One region of the Pedobacter sp. GW821-FHT01D05 genome, then DNA from elsewhere that is predicted to be linked to it. Evidence: riboswitches for the same ligand, from Rfam matches in the RefSeq annotation. Region 1 holds a riboswitch; each other region holds the start of a gene.
What was found. Region 1 has a riboswitch for S-adenosylmethionine ahead of metH (methionine synthase). Riboswitches for the same ligand answer to the same signal wherever they lie in the genome.
Positions count from the first base shown of each region.

Region 2: linked by a shared signal. The riboswitch ahead of AC07VK_RS21910 (transferrin receptor-like dimerization domain-containing protein) and the one ahead of metH (methionine synthase) in region 1 are both predicted to bind S-adenosylmethionine.
Region 3: linked by a shared signal. The riboswitch ahead of AC07VK_RS05900 (O-acetylhomoserine aminocarboxypropyltransferase/cysteine synthase family protein) and the one ahead of metH (methionine synthase) in region 1 are both predicted to bind S-adenosylmethionine.
Region 4: linked by a shared signal. The riboswitch ahead of AC07VK_RS03740 (SusC/RagA family TonB-linked outer membrane protein) and the one ahead of metH (methionine synthase) in region 1 are both predicted to bind S-adenosylmethionine.

Region 1 is NZ_JBWKXA010000003.1:229,420-232,605, forward strand. It holds gene AC07VK_RS13140 (hypothetical protein) at 1-434, shown strand, start outside; gene AC07VK_RS13145 (Bax inhibitor-1/YccA family protein) at 473-1,228, shown strand; SAM riboswitch class I at 1,342-1,445, shown strand; gene metH (methionine synthase) at 1,579-3,186, shown strand, end outside.
Region 2 is NZ_JBWKXA010000007.1:117,514-120,699, forward strand. It holds gene AC07VK_RS21905 (serine hydrolase domain-containing protein) at 1-500, shown strand, start outside; SAM riboswitch class I at 1,080-1,184, shown strand; gene AC07VK_RS21910 (transferrin receptor-like dimerization domain-containing protein) at 1,261-3,186, shown strand, end outside.
Region 3 is NZ_JBWKXA010000001.1:1,461,951-1,465,136, forward strand. It holds gene AC07VK_RS05895 (hypothetical protein) at 1-783, opposite strand, end outside; SAM riboswitch class I at 997-1,107, shown strand; gene AC07VK_RS05900 (O-acetylhomoserine aminocarboxypropyltransferase/cysteine synthase family protein) at 1,375-2,706, shown strand; gene AC07VK_RS05905 (homoserine O-acetyltransferase family protein) at 2,756-3,186, shown strand, end outside.
Region 4 is NZ_JBWKXA010000001.1:920,351-923,536, reverse strand. It holds gene AC07VK_RS03740 (SusC/RagA family TonB-linked outer membrane protein) at 1-1,299, opposite strand, end outside; SAM riboswitch class I at 1,623-1,729, opposite strand; gene AC07VK_RS03735 (peroxiredoxin family protein) at 1,866-3,134, shown strand.

The DNA.
Region 1 (3,186 bases):
CGCAATGGGACGAATTTGGTTCAAATACCCTATACATGAAGGTGTTATATGCCGATTATGATCGCAGTTATGCCGTTATAGAATTTATAGGCGAGTGGAACGATGCCATTAACAACGACATTATGCTGCTGAAACGTGATATTTTAGAGCTGATGATGGATGAAGGCATTAATAAATTTATCCTGATCGGTGAAAATGTACTGAATTTTCATGCTTCAGATGATAGTTACTACGAAGAGTGGTTTCAGGAAGTAGAAGATGGCTGGATTGTTGGGGTAAATTTTCAGGAACATGTAATCACCGAGTTTCGCGATAATAACATCGATTATTACATTAACTTTGGTGGTGCATTTGACAATCTGCCATGGCGCACCCTAAAACCGCTACAGTTCTTTAAAAAAGTTGAAGAACTGCTGACAAAAAGATTAAACTAAATATTTATTTTTATATAGTTAAATACGCAAAATTTAAAATGGAACAACAAAATTATCAATATCAGGACAACAGTGTTTTTGTACAGGAAAAATCTGTTTCTAAAAAATTCTTTGCAAACGTTTTCTTATGGATGTTCGTTGCATTGAGTTTATCAACAGTAGCCGCCTATTTATTTGGTACCAATGAGCAGTTAATGCAATACCTTTTAAATATTAATCCAACAACTGGTAAAGTGAGCATGTCAATTTTTGGTTATGTAGCCATGTTTGCACCGCTTGGACTGGTTTTATTAATGGGATTCGGTTTAAGTAGATTGTCATTACCGGCGTTAATTGGCGTTTTTGTACTTTATTCAGTACTAACTGGAGTTAGTTTAAGTTTTATCTTGTTAACTTATACTTCAGGTTCAGTAGTGAGCTGTTTTGCAGGAGCAGCCGGGATATTTGGAATAATGGCATTTATGGGTTATACAACCAATATCGATCTAAGTAAATTCGGGCCGATTTTAATGGTTGGAGTAATTGGCTTAGTGATTGCCAGTGTAATTAATATGTTTATTCAAAGCGAGCAGTTCAGTTTGTTTATGGCATTTATTGGTATTGCCATATTTACGGCATTAACGGCTTATGATGTACAGAAAATCAAAAGAATTGGCGAAGGGATCGAAGCTAGCGGCGAACAGGTTCTTCAGATTGAATCTAAAAAAATGGCTATTGTAGCTGCATTGTCTTTATACTTAGATTTCCTAAATATCTTCCTTTTCTTACTTCGTATTTTCGGAAGCAGAAAATAGTCATTAACAGAACAATATTCTTAAGGCCGTGCAGAATTGCATGGCCTTTGTAATTTTATTTGGCAGCAAAGCGATAAATTTTGGAATTGATGTTGCTTTGTTGCATTTTTGTATGCTTATTAAGAAAGACGGAGGGATTAGACCCAACGAAGTCTTAGCAACCTGTAACCTACAAGGTGCTAAATTCTATTCTGCAAATAGCAGAAACAGATAAGTTTAGGATTACGATTCACGTACCAACTTTTTAAATAAGCTTTTTAGAGACTTGAGACTATAGATTTGAGATTTTAGACATTGCGTCTTATCCACTCTCCTATCTGATACCTCATATCTCAAATCTTACAACAAGAATGAGCATAAGAGAAGAATTAGAAAAACGTATTTTGGTGATTGATGGTGCAATGGGTACCATGATTCAGCGATATACCTTAACCGAAGAAGATTTTAGAGGGGAGCGATTTAAAAACCATCCCTGTGATGTAAAAGGCAATAACGATTTGCTCAACATCACACGTCCGGATATTATTAAAACAATACACCTGGAGTACCTGGCCGCTGGTGCCGATATTATCGAAACCAACACGTTCAGTACACAGCGCATTTCCATGGCCGATTACCAGATGGAAGACCTTTCTTACGAAATGAGTTTTGAAGGTGCGCGGGTAGCAAAAGAAGCCGTAAACGAGTTCATGGCTGCAAATCCAGACCGTAAATGTTTTGTGGCCGGTGCCATTGGCCCAACCAACCGTACCCTTTCCATGTCGCCAAATGTAAACGATCCTGGTTTTAGGGCAGTTTATTTTGATGAACTGGAAGCTGCTTATTACGAACAGGTACGCGGTTTGGTAGATGGTGGTTCTGATGTGTTATTAATCGAAACCATTTTCGATACTTTAAATGCTAAAGTGGCTATTGTAGCCATTAAAAAATACGAAGAGGTAATTGGCCGTAAACTGGAGATCATGATTTCCGGCACCATTACCGACGCCTCTGGCAGAACACTTTCAGGTCAGACTGCCGAAGCTTTTTTGAACTCTGTAATGCATGCAAAACCATTAAGTATCGGTTTTAACTGTGCTTTGGGTGCTAAAGAAATGCGTCCGCATATTGAGGAGCTTGCTGCAAAAGCAGGTTGTTATGTTTCGGCCTATCCAAATGCCGGTTTACCAAATGAGTTTGGTGCTTACGATGAGCAGCCACATGAAACCGCACATTTGGTTGACGATTTTATTGCCTCTGGTTTTGTGAATATTGTGGGCGGCTGTTGTGGTACCACACCAGAGCATATTGGTTGTATTGCCAAAAATGCGAGAAAAGCTGAACCTCGAAAAATACCGGTTCTTCAACCATATATGCGTTTAAGCGGGCTGGAACCTGTAACCATTACCCCAGAAAGCATTTTTGTAAATATTGGTGAAAGAACAAATATCACCGGGTCTCCGAAATTCTCTAAACTGATTTTGGGCGGCGATTACGAATCTGCACTGGCCGTTGCCTTACAACAGGTTGAAGGTGGTGCGCAGGTAATCGATGTGAATATGGATGAGGGGATGTTGGATTCTGAAGCAGCAATGACCAAATTCTTAAACCTCATTGCTTCTGAACCTGATATTGCCAAATTGCCCATCATGGTCGATTCATCTAAATGGTCGGTTATCGAAAATGGCTTAAAATGTTTGCAGGGAAAAGGAATTGTAAACTCTATCTCCTTGAAAGAAGGGGAGGAGAAATTCCGCGAAAGCGCACGCAAAATTATGCAATATGGTGCTGCTGTAGTAGTAATGGCCTTTGATGAGCAGGGACAGGCCGATAATTACGAACGCAGGAAAGAAATCTGTAAAAGAAGTTACGATATCCTGGTACACGAAATAGGTTTTCCGGCAGAGGATATTATTTTCGATCCGAACATCTTAACGGTGGCAACTGGATTAGAAGAGCATAATAATTATGCTGTTGAT
Region 2 (3,186 bases), on a different contig from region 1:
CTTATGCTTACTTCAAAGACGGAAAGAAATATGGCTCTGAAAGACGGGAGAGTAGCCGTGCTGCAGGTTCGATGTCAACAACAGCCGAAGATTATGCTCGGTTTATGATCAACCTAATGAAAGAAAACGGTTTATCCAGATCAGGTTATCATGAGATGCTTCGTGCACAGGTCCCGGTGAAAAGTAAACGTGGGTTTGGTCCTTTGAAAGACAGCATTACAAATGAAAATAATGCTATCGGGTTATCATGGGGGCTGGGCATTGGTACATTCAAGTCGGCTTTTGGACGGGCCTTTTTCCATACCGGGCATGGTGATGCTAACCAGAATTATGCTGTAGCTTTTCCTAAAGCTGGAATCGCTGTAATTTTACTGAGCAACAGTGAAAATTTTGAAAAAGCCAACGCCCAAATTTTAAAAATTTGCATCGGTGATACCTATTCGCCGCTGAGATGGCTTGGTCATTTGGGCGAGCCTGCCAAGGAGGAAGTTGTGAAATAACCTGATAATTAAAAAGAAGAGTTGCAATCCTTACAATGAAACTGTTAAAATTATCCTATCTAAAACATCCGTTTTTTCAATTTAGATTCAGCGACATTTTGAAATGGAAATTTAATATATCTACGAATCCCTATGATAGGGGACACTTTTTATTTAAACTAGCCTACTCAGGATTGAATGGCTTTTTTTATTTTTTAGCCAACAATACATTTAATTATTTTTAAGGTATATCTCCTTTGCAAATTTGAACCCCGCCTGACTAAGTCTTTTACAGCGGATATTTGCATGATTTTGCTGGTGTGTACGTCCGTTCTGCATTTAAACTGTCGCGCCATTTCGCTTTAAAGTGACCACCTGTTCAGAGGGAAAGGAACTTAGATGTGCATGGTCCGGTAATCAAATTGGTGGCCAGTTTGGCCCGAAACAGAGGAGTCAACTTTCACCGAAATACACACGTTGGCCAAAAAACCTGCTAAAATGCCCTGGTATATTTTTTTTCACAAACATGCTATCGAAATAAATAATACAAATCCTATAGGAATACTAGATTATTATTTCTAGTTTTGCATCATTATATAATACTTATCCAGAAAGACTGAGGGAAGGGCCCTAAGACGTCTGAGCAACCTATACACTTGTAAAAGGTGCTAATTCCTTTCTGCCCAAGGGTGGAGAAGATAAGTTGGTTATGCATCCGCATGCTAATTATTTTGAGGTCGCTCAAAGTTTTTCTGGTAAAGAACTCCTAAAAAATCAGAAAATGAAGAAAACTTTTACCTTTTTCACGGCTATTCAATTGCTCTGGCTTCCTTTATTGGCGCAGGAAAAACTGAGTGGATTTAAAATTCAAAACATTCCGCTACAGCGAGATATTGAGCAGAAATTTGATGCTGGGCTTAATAAAGAAAATATAGGGGCGACCATAAAAGAGCTTTCTGCCAACCCCCATCACTTGGGCGCTAAGGGCAGTAAAACGGTAGCAGAATCTGTACTGAAAAAGTTTAAAAGCTATGGCTGGGATGCAAAAATAGAGACTTATTATGTTTTATTTCCAACACCTAAAACCCGATCGGTAGAACTTTTAGGAAGCAACAAATACAGCGCCTCGCTTGAAGAAAAGGCTGTTAAGGAAGATTTAGCAACCGCACAGCAAGGGCAGTTGCCTCCTTACAATGCCTGGAGTGCCGATGGCGATGTAAGTGCAGGCCTTGTTTTTGTAAATTATGGTCTGCCAGCTGATTATGAAAAGTTGGAGCGTTTAGGCATCAGCGTAAAAGGCAAGATTGTTATTGCAAAATATGGCAGGTCGTGGCGGGGCACTAAACCTAAAATAGCTTACGAACATGGTGCGGTGGGCTGTATCATTTATTCGGATCCAAAAGATGATGGCTTTGTGAAAGGCGATGTATATCCACAGGGTGCTTACAAGCCAGAATTTGCTGTTCAACGGGGATCGGTAATGGATATGGTAATTTATCCCGGTGATCCATTGACCCCTGGAATCGGTTCTACAAAGGATGCCAAAAGGTTGGAGCGGGGCGATGCCAAAACGATTCTTAAAATTCCGGTTCAGCCCATCAGTTATCATGATGCTTTGCCATTGCTTGCTGCACTTAAAGGTCAGGTAGTACCTACCGATTGGAGCGGCGGCTTGCCCGTTACCTACCACATTGGCGATGGAAGTACCGTGGTTCGTTTAAACCTGGCTTTTAACTGGGATATTGTGCCAGCATACAATGTTGTAGCAAAACTTGAGGGAAGTAAATTTAAAAATCAGTGGATCATCCGCGGTAATCACCACGATGCCTGGGTAAATGGCGCTGCAGATCCGGTAAGTGGATTGGCCTCCCTTTTGGAAGAAGCAAAATCTATCGGAAAATTGGCAAAGGCAGGTATAAAACCTAAACGAACACTTGTTTATATTGCCTGGGATGGAGAAGAACAATCGCTTTTAGGTTCTACAGAATGGGTAGAAGACCATGCAGACGAGTTAAACAGTAAAGCGGTTGCCTACATCAATTCGGATGGCAATGGCCGTGGCTTTTTAGAAGCAGGCGGCTCGCATGCTTTAGAAAATTTTGTTTCTGAAATTTCAAAAGATGTAAAAGATCCTCAGGTGGGTTCTAATATTTTTGAACGCTGGAAAGCCAATAAAGCCATTTCTACAGCCTCGCTTACCGAACGTAAGAAAATACAGGACAGCCAAACGCTTGATCTGGGTGCGCTAGGTACAGGATCTGATTATTCTGCATTTTTACAGCACCTTGGTATCCCTACTTTAAGCCTTGGTTTCGGTGGTGAGGATGAAGGAGGGGAGTACCATACCAATTTCGATACTTACGACAACTTTGTGAAGTTTAAAGATCCGGGTTTTGAATACGGATTGGCCCTATCGCAAACAGCTGGCAGGGCGGTATTGCGTTTGGCCAATGCAGATGTACTTCCGTTCAACTTTTCTAATCTTCAGGCTAAAATAGCGACTTACGTTACTGAAGTAAGTACATTGGCAAAGCAGCTCCGGGAAGGTGCGCAAAGCCAGAATAAGCTCATTTCAAACGGTGCTTATCAGCTTGCCAACGATCCTAAAGAAAACTTGAAAAATCCTCCTGTACAGGTCGAATTATCTGAATTTGATTTTAAAGCACTGAACTTAGCAGTAGATAGTTTAAAAGCAGTCTCATCAAAA
Region 3 (3,186 bases), on a different contig from region 1:
GGTCCAGATACCACTTGGTACATCGCTTCTTGGTGGTGCCATCCCCGCTATAATAGCGTATTTTTCCATGTCGGCATAAGTGTAATTTCCAGACGACACTAATTGACGGATATTGTTTTCTGCCTCAAAAACAGCCCGCACTCCTGATGGTAACTGATCTTTAGCCTTCTCCATTACATCGAAAGGTAAAACACCCAAAGCACCACCTTCTAATTGTGTAAGTTGTTTTGGCGTTAACAATTTAATGGCAGTTACTTTAACCTGTCCGTTAAAATCGGCAAATTTTGTTCTGGCTATGATTGTCCAAAGTAAAGCCTGAATATCATGCTGATCTACATCAGGATGCTTTTCTGCACTTTTGAGTATAGAAACCACAATTTCTTCCTTGGGGCCTAAAACCGGAGCATACATATAACCATCACCTTTTGACGGCGCGAAAGTTCCTGCTTTTAAACAATAACTTTTATTGGTCATTTCGTAAAACCCCTCGCAAAGCACGAAACCACCTTCTGGATTTTTAGGCAGTAAATACAAGGGCTGAGCTTTTAAATTTAATGAATTAATAAAATCAGGCAGCTTTTCGCCTTCTCTATTTACGTCTTCAAAATTAGTGGTAATGGCAGCAGGTTGTTTCAAAAACTTGTCTACGCCTAAAGCTTTAGCGCCCTGGGCGGTGCCCACTTTTAATAATTTATCTTTTAAGCCTCCAAACTGAGCGTTTACGCTGTTTAAACAGACTACAGTAAATAGCATTCCTAAACATAGGGATTTTGTATTTTTCATGATGATTAGATTTAGATAGGTAACACAAACTTAGAATTTTAAGCGTTAATTTTATATTAAAAGTTTAAACCACCTTAATCGGAATAAAAATACATTACTCATTTACAGATGATTGACATAAATTCGGAATTTTATTTTGTGGATTAAAATTAAATTCAGACATTTGGAATATTATTTGGCGGAAAGCTAAATAAAAGTCAATCTTCACGGGTTGATTTATAAAGAAGTGGCGAGAGACTGGCTCGATGACCCACTGGCAACCCTCAGAAAGAGAAGGTGCCAATTCCTGACCGGATAACATGGTGTTATTTGGAGATATAAATTAGAACTGATGAAAACATTAAATCTTCAATCGCTAAGCGAGCCCAGCGCAAACCAAAAAAATGTAGAACAAGTTTCTATTTCTTTTATTTGTTGCAATATGCGTGCGGTTACTTATATGTGCTGTTGCATAAAGTAATTTAAAAATCTTCCTTTTTTGTTTCTTTCAAACTGGAAGGTCCTGAGAAATCGGGATACGCCCTGCTAGGTTTTAGGATTAGCCTAAAGCACTACATGTATCATCTTATTCAACAATAAAAAACAGAAATCATGTCAACATCATATAAATTCGAAACTTTACAATTACACGCTGGACAAGAAATAGATCCAACAACAGGCTCAAGGGCTGTTCCTATTTATCAAACCACTTCTTATGGTTTTAAAAATGCAGAACATGGCGCCAATTTATTTGCCTTAAAGGAGTTTGGTAATATCTACACCAGGATTATGAATCCTACCAGTGATGTTTTCGAAAAACGTATTGCCGCTTTAGAAGGTGGTGTGGCAGCTTTAGCGGTAGCATCTGGACAAGCAGCACAGTTTATTGCACTAAATAATATACTGGAGGCAGGCGATAGCATCGTTTCTTCAACCCATATTTACGGAGGAACCTATAATCAATTCAAAGTAGCTTTTAAGCGCCTGGGTATTCACGTCGATTTTGCCAACCCAGATGTACCCGAAGAATTTGAAAGCAAAATAACCGATAAAACAAAAGCAATCTTTTTAGAAACCATTGGCAACCCTGCATTTAGTGTGCCTGATTTTGAAAAAATTGCCGCCATTGCCAAAAAATACGATATCCCTTTAGTGGTTGACAATACTTTTGGTGCAGGAGGTTATTTGTTTAAACCCTTAGAACATGGCGCCAACATTGTTGTAGAATCTGCAACGAAATGGATTGGTGGTCATGGAACCAGTATTGGCGGCGTTATCGTCGACGGCGGAAATTACAACTGGGGCAACGGTAAGTTTCCTCAATTCTCTGAGCCATCAGAAGGTTACCATGGTTTGGTTTTTAGCGATGTTTTTGGTATCGGTGGACCATTTGGCAATATCCAGTTTATCATCCGTGCCCGTGTAGAAGGATTAAGAGATCTTGGACCTTCCCTATCGCCTTTCAATTCTTTTCTTTTGTTACAAGGCTTAGAAACCTTATCGCTTCGCGTTCAACGCCATGTTGATAATGCGTTAGCTTTAGCGACTTGGTTAGAAAACCATCCATTAGTTAAAGAAGTACAATACCCTGGCTTAGCCAGTAATAAATATAACAACCTGGCTAAAAAATATTTAAGCAATGGTTTTGGCGCAGTTTTATCTTTCGAGTTAGCTGGAAGCAAAGAAAATGCAACACAGGTAATTGATAACTTAAAACTGGTGTCGCACTTGGCCAATGTGGGTGATGCAAAAACACTGATCATTCAGCCTTCGGCCACAACACACCAACAGTTAAGCGAAACAGAACAATTAGCTGCAGGTGTAAAACCAAATGCACTGAGGGTTTCAGTAGGCATTGAGCATATTGACGATATTAAGGCCGATTTCGAACAGGCATTTGCAACAATTAAAGCTACAGTTCCGGCAGAGAATTTACAAGCCTAAACCCCAAACCCTTTAAGAGGCTTTTTAAAAACGACAACAACATTACAAAATGCATAACAGTAAAAACGACAATGTAAAATCCACTTCGGGGAATTTTGCGTCAACATATAGCTATAATAAACAGTTCAAATTAGAGAACGGAAAAAAAATCCGTAACCTGCAAGTTGCTTATCAAACTTATGGCAAATTAAATGCAAATAAAGATAATGTAATTTGGGTTTGCCATGCACTTACCGCCAATGCAGATGTTTTTGAATGGTGGGAAGGTTTGTTCGGTGAAAATGCTTTGTTCAACCCGGAAGAGCATTATATCGTTTGTGCTAACGTTTTAGGCTCGCATTACGGCAGTACAAACCCATTAAGTACCAATCCGGTAACAGGTTTACCTTATTACCTTTCGTTTCCACAGTTTACCATCCGCGATTTAGTATCAGCACACCAGTTATTGGCTTCGCATTTAGGTATCGATTATATTAAACT
Region 4 (3,186 bases), on a different contig from region 1:
ATAATCTTTTAATTGGTTGATATCAACCTGACGGCCAAACCAGGTAAACTGCAACATGGTACTGGTTGATCTTGAACCTCCTGTTCCAGGTAAATTATCAGAATTAAGTTTGCTATAATTTGCATTGGCAGTTAAGGTTAACTTCGGTGTTATTTTTAATGATGTATTCAGCACAAACGAATTTTTGCCCTGACCAGAGTTAGGCACTATACCAACCTGTTTCAGGTTATTGTATGAAATCCGGTAATCATACTTTTCGCCGGCATCTGCAACAGATACCCCATTATTTAATGAATATCCGGTCTGAAAGAAATCGCGCACATTATCGGGATGCGCAACAAATGGAACGGCCACTCCCTTCGAATAGAATTGTGGAATTAATCTACCATCCAATTTCGGACCCCAGCTTTCATCTACCCCATCGTTAACGCCTTTACCTGCACCATCTACATAGCTAAATTTGCCTTCCGATCCCTGACCGAAGGCATTTTGATATACAGGTAATGTAAGCAAAGTTTCCAATACTGCATTTGAGTTGATGGCAATGCCCAATCCTTTTTTCGATTTACCGGTTTTGGTTTTAATGAGTATAACCCCTGCAGCAGCCCTCGAGCCGTATAATGCAGCGGCATTTGGTCCTTTTAACACACTTATCGATTCTATATCTTCCGGATTAATATCCGAAATGGTATTCGCATAATCCCTTGCCCCTGCAGAGTTTAACTGAGCGTTATCTACCGGAATTCCATCAACCACAAATAAAGGCTGGTTATTTCCAGCAATAGACGTTTCTCCCCTGATGACCACACGAGACGAGCCCATGCTTCCCTGGCTGTTGGTTACCCGTACACCAGCTATTTTTCCGGCGAGTGCATTTACCAGGTTCGATTCTTTTGCTTCAGCTACACGGTCCCCTTTCAATTCCTGAACCGCATAACCCAGCGACTTTTTCTCCCTGGAAATCCCCAAAGCCGTAACCACTACTTCATCAAGCGCATTATCGCTTGACTGAAGAATGACCGAAATGGGGCCAGCATTTTTATTGATTTGTATCTCCTGGCTTTTAAAACCGATATATGAAAATATCAATGTGCCCTTATCGGGTGCATGAATTGAAAAAGCCCCTTTTGCATCAGAAATAGTAGCTTGCCTGGTTTCTTTTATTGATACAGAAACGCCAGGCAGTGTTTCGCCATCTGCCGACTTTACCGTTCCGGTAACCGTTACATCCTGAGCAGAAAGCTTTTGTGCCAGGAAGAGCAGCAGGATAAACGTTATTGATTTTAAATTTTTAAACATATTGTGTAGTTAATTAGTTAAAAAGGGATAATATTTTTGGGCAAAACAATTCCACTACGACTAAAACGTATTGTTTTAAAAAAAATAAAAAGGAATGGTTAGCCTAAAGAAGCCTGTTAAAATGGAGCGATTTTAACAGGGCATGCGCATTCGGAAGGATGCATTAAGGTGTGCATTAATGGCTTTTAGCTCGTCTGTTTTTTTCATTTGAATAATTTTCTTTAAACCGTATTTACTTATCAAGCTTGCATCGGGGCAAAAAAAAAGCACCCCCATAAATCAGAAGTGCTCCATATATTCTTATAAGGATAACGCAATCAACTGACTTAACTACCCCAGATTCATCTGAGATGGAATTAGCACCATTTCTAAAAATTAGATGGTTGCTAAGGCTTCATAGGGCCATTCCCTCCGCCTTTCTTGATAAGTATTTTAAAATAACTGCTGCAAAGGTATAATTAATTCCATTTATCCTATAGTTTTTATAGATTTTTATTGAAAAATTTTTTCTTTCCCAATTACATCCATATCTTTGTCTACTAATTTAGTCGTCAATACACATCCCAATGAAACTTAAATCCCTTTCAATAGCCATATTGGCTATATCAACAACTTTTATCTATGCCCAGGAACATAATACTTTACCCAATCAGGTAGTAAAACTCAACAAAATAAAATCTAAAGCCTTTGTTGCCCTCGGCAATTGGCGTGGAATAGCCAAGGTAAAGGAAGGTCTGGAAATTCCTTTTAATTTCGAGATCAATGAAAAAAGCGGTCAGCAGAAATTATATTTCCGCAATGCTGAAGAAAGTTTCGAAGGTGGCCTTGTAAAACAAACGGCCGATTCGCTTTTTGTAAAACTTGATCAGTTTGATAATGAATTCGCATTTGCGATAGATGGAGACCAATTAACAGGTACATTAAGGAAACAGGATAAAGCTGGCAAACCTTTGGTAATTGTTGCTGAAAGGAAAAATTACCGTTTTAAAACAACAGGTAAACCTGCAACGGCAGATTATTCTGGCAGTTATGATGTAGTTTTTAAATCGCCAAATGGTAAGGAAGAAAAAACAGTAGGTTTATTTAAGCAAAGCGGAAACAAACTTACCGGCACTTTTCTACGTGTAACAGGCGATTCGCGTTATCTGGAAGGTGTAGTGGAAGGAAATGAATTTCAACTTTCGAGCTTTATTGGCTCCTCTCCTGCCTATTACAAAGGAACTTTTCAGTCAGATGGCTCATTAACAGGCGAAATTTTAGGTGCAAGGGGAAGCCAGCCTCTTACCGGAACTAAAAATAAAGATGCTGCCCTGCCCGATCCTTACAAACTTACCTACCTGAAAAAAGGATACAAAACGCTTGATTTTAGTTTTCCTGATGTAAACGGCAAAAAGATTTCGTTAAAGGATGAAAAATATAAAAACAAGGTGGTGATTTTAACCATAACCGGAAGCTGGTGCCCAAATTGTGTTGACGAAGCTACTTTTATTGCACCCTGGTATAAAGAAAACAAGAAACGTGGTGTAGAAATTATTGCTTTGCATTATGAGCGCTCAACCGAACCCGAATATGCAAAAAAGGTGATGACACGTTTCCGCGAACGTTTTGGCATTGAATACGATCAGGTTATTGCAGGTACTGCCGATAAGCAGGTGGTATCTGAATCGTTGCCTGCACTCGATTCTTTTTTATCATTCCCAACCACGATAATTATTGATAATCAGGGCAATGTAGCGCAGATCCATACGGGCTTTAACGGTCCGGCAACCGGTAAATTTTATGATGAATTTGTGAAAGAATTTAATACTGAGATTGATACGTTACTGAAGAAATAGGCATAGTACCTTAATTTCTTATCGGTTGGTGTCTCACCAACCGAAATAGAAC